Regions from separate parts of the Lacticaseibacillus sp. 30 genome, predicted to be linked through region 4. Evidence: predicted binding sites of a transcription regulator. Region 4 holds the regulator's gene; each other region holds the start of a gene.
The links. The regulator NrdR, encoded in region 4, represses ribonucleotide reductase genes. The targets are predictions, from matches to a motif close to ACACNATATATNGTGT.

Region 1 (3,155 bases), on a different contig from region 4:
TTCACAATAATGGATGAAGCCACCGGCACTGTATTGCGGATAATCCTTTTCAAAATCAAGTTTCTCAAATGGGGTCGGTGATTTGCGCACATCGTAGTGGAAACTGTTGGTATAGTATTCCTTGTCCGTAATGTCCTTCACGATACCGAATTTCTTCGTATCTGCTCGGCAGAAGGTGTCAGTTAGCGATTCGCTTGGCGTGCCATAAACCGAGAAGTGGTAGCCATATTGTTTTCCCCAAGCCTTGCAGTGATCGTCCAAAGCCTTCACGATTGAAACTGAGAATGCCTTGGCATCGGGATTCTTTTCCCATGCAGAGCCGTAGAAAACAGTACCGACTTCATATAAACCAATATAGCCTAGTGAAACAGTTGCCCGCCCATTTTTGAAAAGATCGTCAATGCTGTCGGTGTCAGCCAGCTTGTGACCAAAGGCCCCATACTTGTAGAGGATCGGTGCGCTTTCTGGCGTTGCTTGTTTGGTGCGTTCAACCTTATAGAGCAGGCCTTCCTTACAGATGCGCATCCGTTCTTCAAAAATCTTCCAGAATTTCGCCTTGTCGCCATTGGCTTCCATTGCAATCCGCGGCAAGTTGACCGTGATAACACCAAGATTCATCCGCCCAGCGTTCACTTCTTTGCCTGTCTTTGGATCAGTCCAACCCTGCAGGAAGCTACGGCAGCCCATTGGTGCTTTGAAGGAACCGGTCAATCGCTTGATGGTGTCATAGGAAACGACATCAGGATACATCCGTTTGGTGGCACATTCGATCGCCAATTGTTTGATATCATAGTTTGGATCTTCTGGTTTCAGGTTCAAACCGCGTTTCAAAGTAAAGACCAATTTCGGGAAGATGGCTGTCCGCCGTTCTTTACCCAGACCTAGAATTCGGATTTTCAGGATGTCTTTTTGGATCTCGCGTTCAATCCAACTGGTCCCCAAACCGAAGCCGACTGTGACAAATGGCGTCTGGCCTTGGGTGGAATAAAGGGTGTTCACCTGATATTCCAAAGTTTGCAAGGCATCATAAATATCCTTCTTAGTCTGCTTCACAGCCAGTGCTTCCAGCTTAGCCGGATCATCAATCACGCTGCCGAATTCACGCAAATGTTTTTGATAGTTTTTCTCGGCGAATGGCGCCAAGACCTGATCTGTTCGATCGCTGGAGCAGCCGCCGTATTGACTGGAGGCCACATTAGCGATGATCTGGGTCATTTGCGTCACAGCAACTTGAATCGAATGGGCCGGTTCAACTTCGGCATTGCCAATGCTGAAGCCATGGTTCAACATGTAGTCAAAATCAATCAGACAACAGTTGGTTTCGGCCATAAACGGGGTGTAGTCAAGATCATGCCAATGAATATCGCCACGTAAATGCGCGTTGGCAACAGCAGGCGGCAGCATTTTCAGGCCAATTGCCTTGGCCACTGCGCCTGCAGTTAGATCCCGCTGGGTTGAAAAGACCCGGCTGTCCTTATTGGCATTTTCGTTAACAACGCTTTCGTCGCGATTCACTAGGCGCGAGACGTTATAATTAACATCTTGCTTCTGTTTGCGGGCTAAATCACGCTTCAAGCGATACTCAGTATACGCTTCAGCCCAGTTATACTTTTCTGCAGCGATCAAGGTCTGCTCAACCACTGTTTGGATCTCTGCGATTTCCACGTCATCGTGGTAGCGATCGCGAATCTTAGCCGTGACCGTATCCGTCAAGTGATCGATCGTCAGCACGTCACTCGGTGCCAGTTTTGCCACACTTTCTGCCGCCTTCGTGATTGCAGTGCTGATCTTGGATGCATCAAAATCAACAATGCGCCCGTCTCGTTTCTTGATTTGTGTATAAAATTCGATCATGGCTAATCCCCCATTACGTTAACTTGAAGTGCTTGTAACAATGTATCTAGTATACAAGACTCAGCGTCAAAAGTAACGGGATATCTACCAAATTTTGTGGGTAATTATTATCTGTATACACCATATAGTGTGTTTTGCATTATTTGGTTGTTCACGACACATCTTAACGATAATGACGGCAAGCCCGACTGTTATAACGTTTGCGCATGTGAACACGACTTCTGCTTTTTCAAAAATCGTTTGATCATAGCCCAAAAATAACCGATATTTTTGTTGAAGTTTGAGTTTAATCAACAAAAATTCGGCTAATTTTTTAAAGCTTTTTTCGATCCAGCAGCTTGATCGCCGCGAAAAATAAAACAACGGCAGCAACGACGGCAATGACCATGGCCGGCATCAATTTCGTTAGCGCATCACTGTTGACAAGGATTTTCATATTGTCGCCAATGAGGGCAACCGGATTAGCATGTTGCCAACTTTTGACCATTTGTGCCAAATACAACAGTGCCATCACCACAATCGTCAGCAGCAAACCGCCATAATTATTCGTTGCTAGTGTGGAGCCAAACACGATCAGGCTGAGGAAGAATAAGCCAAAGACTAATAATGGTAAGAACGCGAGTACCACATGTGGGCTGCGCGTATCAGGAAAGTAGTACGCGGTGTAAGCCCACGTTACCAAAAAGGCGAGGCTGGTGATCCAGATCCAGAGCAACATCCCGACAACCGCTTTGCCCACAATGACCGTCCAGCGCGGCAAGCCTTTGGTGACCAAGTTAACGAGTGTGCCTTGTTGAATCTCCTGACTCACACAACCGCCAAGCATGAGGGCGAACACGTATATGCCCATCTGGGTGATGTTCTTGTAATATTGGGTCCATGCATCCAGCGAAGTCGGTTTAGGGACCGCCACCTTAATGCCGCCAAGACCGCCTTTTAACAGTTCCGGCATGAGTTTGGCGATCAGCGGACTCAAAATGCCGAAAATGAGGAAAACAACCGTCAAAATCAACAAGCGGTGCGTCCGCCAGCTTTCAAGCAGTTCTTTTTTGGTGAAAATAATCGCTGCGTTCATCGCGTCACCTCCATGAAAATCTGTTCCAAGTTGGCTTCTTGCCGGGCAAGCGTGATCGGAATGAGTTTGGCTTCAAGCAACATGGTGAGGACGCGATCAGCCGCGGCAGCATAGGTACCGGTGTATGCTGCTTGAAGACTGTTTTTTTGTTGCTCAAGGTGCGTCAGCTGGCCCTGCTGCTGCAAGGTTGCCAACAAATGCGCGGCTTGTTGCGCTTGGGCAGTCG
Region 2 (3,155 bases), on a different contig from region 4:
TGCGGCCATTGGCGATGCGTGATAACCTGACCCCGGATGTGGCTGACTTTTATCGAGCAGAGACCGGTGATCCAGTAGGGGCTGTGCAGACAGATTTGAGTGCCCATTTTGATCGCGACATGCCGTTTCAGGAGCGGGCTATTTTTGCTGGCGGTTGTTTCTGGTGTATGGTTGAACCATTCGTCGATTTGCCTGGTATCACCGCAGTCACTTCGGGTTACACTGGCGGGCATAGCGCACATCCCACTTATGAACAAGTGATCGGCGGCTATACCGGGCATGTTGAAGCCGTTGAAATTATTTTTGATACCCGCAAAATGAGCTACGCCGCATTAGTGGCGCTTTATTTTCAGTTAACTGATCCGACTGATGCACTGGGGCAATTTCAAGATCGCGGCAGTCAATATCGTCCTGTGATTTTTGTCAAAGACGATACGCAACGCCAGATAGCGGAAGCGGCTAAGGCTGAATTGGCTGCTTCTGGGCGTTATTTGCGGCCAATCATCACTGCAATTGAACCTGTTGCGACTTTTTGGCCAGCCGAGAACTATCATCAAGACTTTTATAAAAAGAATCCGAAGCGCTATCAGATGGTTGAACGGACGCGCCGCCAGTTTCTTCAATTTCAGCGTGCACAAGGCAACCTGCGGGTGATGTTGAAACGGCGTAAAAAGGCATAAATTCTTGCAGTCAAATGGCAGTTGTTGTTGAAACGGAGGTAGTGGCCTATGCGGGAACCGATACGACATTGGACGCAAAAAAATATGCCTGATCTTCACGGCAGCTATGCGGTCGTAACAGGTGGTACCAGCGGAGTTGGGTTTGCAATGAGTGCTGCTTTGTTGCGGCACGGGGCGACGGTGATCATCGTTGGCAAACAGGCATCAAAAGGCGTCACTGCTGCAGCCAAGTTAAGGGCGCAAACCGGTCAACAAAATGTCACGTTTATGGGCGCTGATCTGGCGGATCAAGCAGCCACTAAACACTTAGCCAACCGCCTGCTGAGGATGCTTCCTAAGCTGGATATTTTAATCAATAATGCCGGTGTGATGATGCCCGCTAAACGTACCTTGACCCGTGACGGTCTCGAGCTGATGTGGGCAGTGAATTATTTTGCCGGATTTATCTTAACAATCGAACTGATGCCGCTACTATTGCGATCGGATCATGCCCGTGTGGTTAACGTTGCCTCAATCGCCATGGGTCGACCACATTTGACCTTTAATCAGTTTGATGGCCATGACTATCGCCCTTGGACGATTTATACGACTACCAAGCTGGCGCAAGCGATGATGGTGGTTAAGCTCAATCAGCTATTGACAGAGGCAGGACAGTCGGTGACCGTGACTGGCTCAAGTCCGGGATTAGCCGCAACGAGTTTGAAAACAATCAGCTCAAGGAAAACTGCGTGGTTGATGCGAATGGGTGCGTTGAGTTTTTGCTTGCTGCCGTTTCTCCGGCAATCGCCAGATCAGGCGGCATTGCCAGCACTGTATGCGGCAACCGACCCCAATGCGCAAGGCGGCGTGATTTATGCACCACATGCATGGCGTGGTTTGCGAGGTTACCCAGCATTATGGGCTTGGAATCAGCGGCCCGAATTACACGATCAGAAGTTGCTTGATCGTTTATATCGGGCTTCACGCAATGTAACTGGTGTATGACTGCCATTTTGGGCACGTTAGATTTTCTAAGAAGCGACTTTGCTAATGCCCCAAAAGCATCATTTCTGCTGATCCCATGCTATTTTTGCTGTGATTAGCGTTGTGTAAGCGGTTCACCTAAAATGGCACATGTAGTGGTGAGCATACTCGCTAACACCAATATATTGTATATTCAAGACTTACATTTAAAAAAATTTGTTGCATAATAGAGCATAGTCGTTGTCAGTGCAACGAAAACGAAAGCTTAAGGGAGTCTTGTTTGTGCAAACATCTGGGAATTATTTTAGTTGGTTGATGCATCAGTTGAAGGGGTGGCCGCAGCAGAACTATTATTTGTTCTGGTTTGCTTTTGGGTGTCAGTTGATGACCCTTGTAGATGCTAAGATAACGCCCGTGACTATCATTACTTTTATTGGGACAACTTTGGGTGTGCTTTGCGTCTTGGCCATTAATGCCACTAAAGCAGTCAATGGGTGGTTAGGTCTTTTGAGTGCCGCATGTTTTATCTATGTCGGCTTTATCGCCCGCAATTATCTATCAATGTTTGAACAGCTAGCCTATGTGGTGACACTTGATTTGCCAGTTTTGATTAGCGTTCGGACTTGGAATGATGATACTAAGAACAACTTGAAGACATTCAATGCCCAGAAATGGATGCTGTCAATTGGCTTTACGTTGATTGTGTGGGCGGTGAGCGCCTATTTGATCGGCCAGTTTACCAATGATCCGCGGCCAATTTTTGATGGTATGGCTTTTGCGATTTCATTGACTGGTGGGATTGTTTGCTTCCTGCGATACAACAATCAGTACTTCTGGTGGTTGTTCAGTGGCGTGGCTCAGCTCGTTTTATGGGCCATTACTTTTGCGCAAGGGGATGCCAGTTTAGCGATGGCGATTAATGCCAGCATTTACGTCATTAATGATATTTTGGCCTTCACGGTTAGCCCATGGTTCAATCGGGGCCGCAAGCAGCTGGGTCTAAAAACGATCTAAGTGGTGCTTTAGCTGTGTTTGTGGTAATGTTTGTTGTTGGCGCAACATAATAAACATAATTGAGGAGCGAGAACTGTGATCTACATTTTAGGCAGTATTGGTGCAGGAAAAACGTCGCTGACAAAAGTTTTGTCAGAAGATATGCAGGCACCGGCATATTATGAAGATGTTGAAGGTAATGGCATGATCGCCAATATGCTGCAAAAATTTTATGGTGCAGGCGTTGAGAGTCGTAAGCGAACCGGCGCGATGTTGCAGATTGCATTTCTCACGTTCCGTTACCAGCAATTGAAGAAGGCTGTGACCCAAGAAAACGCGATCATGGATTCTTCGCTTGAATCAGACTTCGTGATGGCCTCGCAGTTGCATAAACACGGTGAAATCGATGATGTTGATTTCAATGTTTATGTGACACTGTCTCAAGAGATGCAAAGTAATGTCAATGGCAGTCCTTGGAACGGTTTTCCTGATCTAGCAGTTTATCTGAAAATTGATCCA
Region 3 (3,155 bases), on a different contig from region 4:
CGGCGCTGGCTCTAAGCCTGCACCACTATTGCCTGAAGAAGTTGCCAATGTTTTGCATTCTATGGGTATGAGTACCCGTCACAATGACGTTGAATTCGATGTTGGCGAACCAGTGACGATTATTGATGGTGCCTTCACCGGTATGCACGGTAAAGTCACGGCAGTTGATAAGGAAAAGATGAAGTTGAAAGTTGTCACCGAAATGTTCGACCGCGAAGTTACCGCGGAACTGGATTTCGATCAAGTCGACAAGCTGTAGGCTTAGCTCATGAGCGGCTGGTTCTGGATCGTTGCGGCCATTGGTCTTGTCGTGGTTGTAGGCGGTCTGGCAGATTATTTGTTGCTGGCACGGCCGGGGTATCAACCGGTTCCGCTGGTGATGGATCCGGTACCTACTTTGTTTATTCCTGGGCACCTTGGCACACGCTATTCGTTTGGGCATATGCTCTGGCGGCTCCAGCGCTGTTATGGACTCAGCAAAGATGTTGTAGCGATTGTTGCGCCAGATGGCAAGGTGCATTTGCGTGGGCAGCTTAACCTAAATCATCATGCAGCAGTCCAAGTGTTGTTCACAGATAAGGCGGTGCGTCCAGCAGCTCAGTTGCATGGCTTGGAAAAGGTGATCACAGCGTTGCAAACGCAACAGGCGTTTGCAGAGGTGAACATTGTCGGCCATTCGATGGGTGGTGTCACAGCTGTCCTATATCTTTTGAGCAAGCCGACAGTGCCTGTCGCCAATCTAGTCACGATTGCTGCGCCGATGAATGATTTAGAGGTGGCGCAACGATCACCAATCTTAAATTGGCGGTTGACCCGCACCGGGCCGGAACATGCTGCACCGATTTATCAACAGTTTCAAAAGACAATTGGTAATTTACCGGCAAATCTGCGGTGGCTGAATATCGCTGGCGATTTACTAATTGGCGGCCGCCATGATGGTGAAGTGGCGATCAACAGCAGTTTTGCAATTCGCTATTTGGTCAAAGACCGCATCAAAGATTACACCGAGGTCGTGATCCGCGGCCCGCGGGCTGCACACAGCCTGTTGCATGAAAATCGGCTTGTCGATCACGACATTGTTGAATATTTATGGCAGCGGCAGCGTGATTTTTAGTGCTGCTGGGCACGTCACAAAAGTGGGAGGAAACTAAATGGCACAAATCTATGTCGCCGCACCATTTTTTGATGCGGCTCAAACAAAGCGACTTGATCAAGTCTTGGCAGCATTGCAGGTCAACAAGTCGGTGACCGGTGTTTTCTCACCCCGCGATGATACTAATAAAGCTAAATTGGAAGAAAACTCACCAGGCTGGCAGCGTCAGGTCTTTGGTGAAGACATTCAAGGCTTGCATCAGGCGACAACCATGGTGGCTATTCTAGATTATGTTGGCGATACACCTGATCCTGGCACGGCTTTTGAAATCGGGTACGCCTATGCGCATCATATGCCGATCGTTGCCGTTCAAGTTGGCAAGATGCCAATGAACCTGATGTTAGCTGGCTCGATCACTTGTTTCGTTCAAGAAATTGCCGAGCTCAAAACGCTAGATTTAGCACATGTGCTGGTTCGACCATATGTTGGTCCGGTTTTCTAACTTGAACACATAGGAATCGTCGGAGACGTTTTTGCTCTGACGATTTTTTAATTTGCTCAGAATTTTCTGGAAAAGGCGAACGCACTGTCGGCCACCAGTTACCGTCATCTAACCAGTTGTTATTGTTAAATCTATATCTTGATATAAGCTTCATGAGGATATACCATATCTTGTATACGGGAGGTACGGATATGCAAGTTATGACGAAACCAATCACCTTGGCACCAGCTTTTATTGCCGAGGTTAAAAAAGAAATAAAACCACATTGGGGTGAACTTGGCTGGGTCACTTATAAACGTACTTATGCTCGGTGGCTGCCAGATGCTCAACGCACTGAAAACTGGGACGAAACCGTCAAGCGCGTGGTTGAAGGTAACATTAACCTTGATCCGCGCCTACATACAGCGAATCCTGATCCCAAGGTCGTTGAAACATTGCAAAAAGAAGCACGGAATCTTTTTAAACTGATTTATGGTTTGGCGGGCACACCTTCAGGCCGTAATTTGTGGATTTCCGGAACAGATTATCAAAAGCGCAATGGCGATGCCTTGAACAATTGCTGGTTCATCGCCATTCGCCCGCAACCTTATGGCCAATCACACATTGTGCCTGAAGATTATCCCGCCTCGCAGCCGGCTGTGTCGATGCCATACTCCTTCATGTTTGATGAACTGATGAAGGGCGGCGGCGTTGGGTTTTCGGTGACAAAGGATAATATTGCAAAGCTGCCACCTGTTGCGACCAAGCTTGAGTTGACGGTTGTGATTGGCCGCAATAGCGCGAGTTATGCTGATTCTTTGAAAATGGGTGCGGTTGACCGTGACGAGTGGGAAAAAGCACATGCCGGTGAACAGGCTGATCATTGTGCCTTGCCAGATACGCGAGAAGGTTGGGTGTTAGCCAACGCGAAAGTGATCGACCATCATTTTGCCGCGACTAATCCAAGCGGTCAGACAAAACTGGTTTTAGATATCACCAACATTCGGCCAAAGGGTGCACGAATTCACGGTTTTGGCGGTACTGCCTCTGGACCGATGCCATTGATTGAGATGTTATTGGATATCAACAAGTTGCTCAATGCTCGCGTTGGCCAACACTTGACGGCGGTGGATGCGACTGATATTGGTAATTTGATCGGTAAAACAGTCGTTGCTGGCAATGTTCGGCGCTCCGCTGAAATGTCACTCGGCTCAGCAGACGATGACGATTTTATCACGATGAAGCAGGATCAAAAGCAGCTTTATCATCATCGTTGGGCGTCGAACAATAGTGTTGCGATCAATACACAATTCGATGCTTACTCGCCGATTGCCCACGCCATTGCCAAAAATGGCGAACCCGGGATTGTGAATCTTGAACTGTCACGGCGGTTTGGTCGGATTGCTGATGGCGAAAATGCGGAAAATGATCCCGATGTTGAGGGTACCAACCCTTGTGGTGAGATTTCCTTGGCCAATGGAGAACCTTGCAATCTGTTTGAAGTCTTTCCAGTTGTTGCAGTTGAGCAAGGATGGAAGCTGAAACAGGCCTTCACATTGGCAGCACGATTCGCCAAGCGGG
Region 4 (3,155 bases):
TGTTACGCTCACTAACAAATTCATAAATCTTGGCAGTACCACGATCAATAGCATCATCAGCCAAATCAGACTGATGTGCCTTCAAGAAGGCCTGAACCTCAGAGTCTTGCAAAGCCTTCTTGACCATTTTGAAATAGCGATCACGCCATTGTCGTGAATCCATCAGCAATGCAATCTGCTTACGCATGTCCTCCATCAGTTTTCCCTCCTTGTTCGTTAAGCTCTTTCCATTTCTTCATTTGTTCGGCGAGTATCTTCTTATCAGTTTCACTGATCGTTTCCTTTTTTGGCTTATACCCCGCTTGTGCCCAATCTGGCAACTTCTCCTGCCGCGGACCTTTGGCGCTGCCTTGACGCCGTTTTTGACCACTGGCCTTCTGTTTTTCAAAGTCACTTATCTGTTTCAAAGCAGCCTCGGGACTGTTCACATTAGCTTTCAGCCAACTGTTAGCAATTGCATCAAGCAATGCCTGATTGATACTGTCATTGGTTCGTAAAATATAATCAATCAAAATATTGATCGTCGGCGCATCGAACACATTTCGCTCACTAAGCTGCTGAACGGCACGTAACTCGTTGTTAGCCGGGTACATTCGGACATTTTTTGCCTGCTTGGCGGCGGTTAAGAATTGGCGCGGTGGCATACTTTTGGCTTTTTGCAACAAAGCTTCGTCGGCTGATGCCACTTTTGGCGGTGCCGTCGTGGTCGTCGGCTGCGCATGTGGTTGTGCTCGGGTGTAGCCTTGTTCAGCTAAGCGCCGCAATTGACTCAAATTAATTTTGCCAGTCATGACATCTGTGGCGCGACTAATCAAGCGAGCAAAATCCGGCGGTTGAATCCCGTAAAAACCGGCGATTTGATACAACGCTTCCTGATGCGTGGCGAGTTGCCCCGCTTGAATATTACTATTCGCCAGCATCGCTTTGACTAATGCCCAATCATAGCCGCCGCCTGTGCCAAGCCGTGGCCGCGTGGCTTCTTTTTGCGTCATATCTGATTTAGCTGCCACCACTGCTGGTGGCTCCTTGCTCAAATCATGATCAAACCGAAACACATCGAGAAAACTGGCTGTAATCTCCTGCCATTCAGGTCTGCGCACTGGTTTGAGGCTAAATTGGCCAACCAGCTCATCGTATCTTTTTTCCCCGACTTTGTCGTATAGGAGCAACCCGAGAAGATCGTCCTTGAAAAAGGCATCAGGTGCCACCGGTGCATACAACTCATAAGCGTAGTAACGCCCTAATGAGTCGACTTGCGTATAAGTGCGCAATAACCCGACCGCCTCCAGTTTGACACGCGCATTGAATAATTGATCAATATCAATATCTAACAAATCCAGCAGCCATAATTGCAGACGTCGATCAGTCACTAGTGCGCGATCTTTAACTTCCTGCCACAGGCTCAGATACAATGCCATCGCAATCGGCCCGATGAGCGGCTGATAGAGTGAAATTGCCACTTTTTCGTCAAAATCACTCAAATGACCGGCTTTTGTTAACACAAACCCTGCCTGTGGACTAAATGTATCAGGACGTTGCATGCACTTTCACCTCTTTTCAGACAACGGACCTGAGACATTTGCCTCAGGTCCGGTTTACCATTTTCAGCTGCGATGATCTTTACTTCTTGGTCTTTTCTTTCTTCATCATGTCCTGCAATTCCTGCATGAAGACGGACATATCTTTAAACTGTCGATAAACGCTGGCAAAACGGATATAGGCAACATCATCGACATCGGCTAGTTTAGACATGACAAACTCACCGATCGCCTGACTGGAGACTTCGTTTTCACCAATCGCACGCAACTGATTTTCGACCGAATCGACAATACTTTGCATTTGTTCCATGGTAACCGGCCGTTTTTCAGCGGCCCGAATAAGTCCTTTTAGGATCTTCTCACGATTAAATTCTTCACGTGTACCATTCTTTTTGATCACTAACAGCGGGGTTTGTTCAACCCGTTCAAAGGTTGTAAACCGAAACCCGCAATTTTCGCATTCGCGACGGCGGCGAATCGCACGGCCACCGTCTGTTGGTCGGGAATCGACAACTCGCGAACTATTATGATGGCAATGGGGACATTGCACGACTCCACCCTCTTAATCAAAGTTTGATAGCTTATTATAGCACGCGTAAGCCGCTTATGATAGCCGTTGCAGCCGGTGGATCAAGGCATTGGCTTGGGCAATGGTTGCCTCTTGAGTCCCATTATTATCAATCACAAAATCTGCCAATGCTGCCTTTTGCGCTAACGGCATTTGCGATTGAATTCGGGCCTCCGCGTCAGCCTGTGAGAGCCCGTCTCGTGCCATTAAACGCGATAGTTGGATATTGGGATCAACGCTCACAACCGCAACACCGTCAAAGTCATCGGCATAATCGGCCTCATACAACAAAGGAATGTCGCCGACAACGATGGCGGCCCCACCGGCTTTTGCCTGTGCAAGTGCCTGACTGATGGCCTCGCGCAAATAAGGCCGATTGATCTGATTCAAGGCTGCCATTCTGCCTGGCTGGGAAAAAACAATCTTGGCCAGCTTGGCGCGATCTAGGCTGCCATCCGCGCGCAGCACTTCAGGACCGAAAGCTTGAGCAATGCGCGCAAGAACAGGCTGCCCAGGCTCGACGATCTGGCGGGCAATGACATCAGCATCCACCACCGGAAACCCAGCGGCTTTGAAAGTGCGGCTTACCGTCGATTTCCCCGATGCAATGCCACCGGTTAACCCCAAGAGATAAGTCACGCTGGCCGCCTCCTTTGATGTAATGGCTGACAGTGTGGGCAGTAATGGGTTCCGCGCTGACCAACCTTAATTTTGACAATCGTCGTGCCGCAGCGATCGCACGGGGTACCTTCCCGATCATAGACGTGCAAGGCATTTTGAAAAGAACCGCGATTGCCTTCTGCATCAACATACGTATGCGCGCTGGTGCCGCCTGCCGCAATGGCTGCGTTTAATTCTTGGATAATCGCGTCATGCAGTGTTTTGATTTCTTTAGATTTCAAGGTATCAGCTGGCTGCAGCGGATTGAGCCGACTTAACCAAAGTACCTCATCAGCGTAAATATTGCCCACACCAGCGACCACGGTTTGATCGAGTAAAACCGACTTAATCGGTTTATGATGACGTTTCAAGCGCTGGGCAAAGTCCGC

Region 1: nrdD (anaerobic ribonucleoside-triphosphate reductase) is a predicted target of NrdR. The motif match lies at 1,972-1,987, and genes of this name have one in related genera.
Region 2: pnuC (nicotinamide riboside transporter PnuC) is a predicted target of NrdR. The motif match lies at 1,819-1,834, and genes of this name have one in related genera.
Region 3: nrdJ (ribonucleoside-triphosphate reductase, adenosylcobalamin-dependent) is a predicted target of NrdR. The motif match lies at 1,756-1,771, and genes of this name have one in related genera.

What each region holds. Positions count from the first base shown of each region.
Region 1 covers NZ_JBSOQX010000026.1:27,856-31,010, reverse strand. Annotated here, with positions in the region: gene nrdD (anaerobic ribonucleoside-triphosphate reductase) at 1-1,854, opposite strand, end outside; gene ACWPAB_RS13275 (ABC transporter permease) at 2,168-2,929, opposite strand; gene ACWPAB_RS13270 (ABC transporter ATP-binding protein) at 2,926-3,155, opposite strand, start outside.
Region 2 covers NZ_JBSOQX010000007.1:102,103-105,257, forward strand. Annotated here, with positions in the region: gene msrA (peptide-methionine (S)-S-oxide reductase MsrA) at 1-680, shown strand, start outside; gene ACWPAB_RS06695 (SDR family NAD(P)-dependent oxidoreductase) at 729-1,664, shown strand; gene pnuC (nicotinamide riboside transporter PnuC) at 1,926-2,657, shown strand; gene ACWPAB_RS06705 (deoxynucleoside kinase) at 2,733-3,155, shown strand, end outside.
Region 3 covers NZ_JBSOQX010000016.1:53,183-56,337, reverse strand. Annotated here, with positions in the region: gene nusG (transcription termination/antitermination protein NusG) at 1-259, shown strand, start outside; gene ACWPAB_RS10885 (alpha/beta fold hydrolase) at 269-1,114, shown strand; gene ACWPAB_RS10880 (nucleoside 2-deoxyribosyltransferase) at 1,152-1,595, shown strand; gene nrdJ (ribonucleoside-triphosphate reductase, adenosylcobalamin-dependent) at 1,787-3,155, shown strand, end outside.
Region 4 covers NZ_JBSOQX010000003.1:38,559-41,713, reverse strand. Annotated here, with positions in the region: gene dnaI (primosomal protein DnaI) at 1-196, opposite strand, end outside; gene ACWPAB_RS02815 (replication initiation and membrane attachment family protein) at 180-1,541, opposite strand; gene nrdR (transcriptional regulator NrdR) at 1,621-2,088, opposite strand; gene coaE (dephospho-CoA kinase) at 2,143-2,745, opposite strand; gene mutM (DNA-formamidopyrimidine glycosylase) at 2,742-3,155, opposite strand, start outside.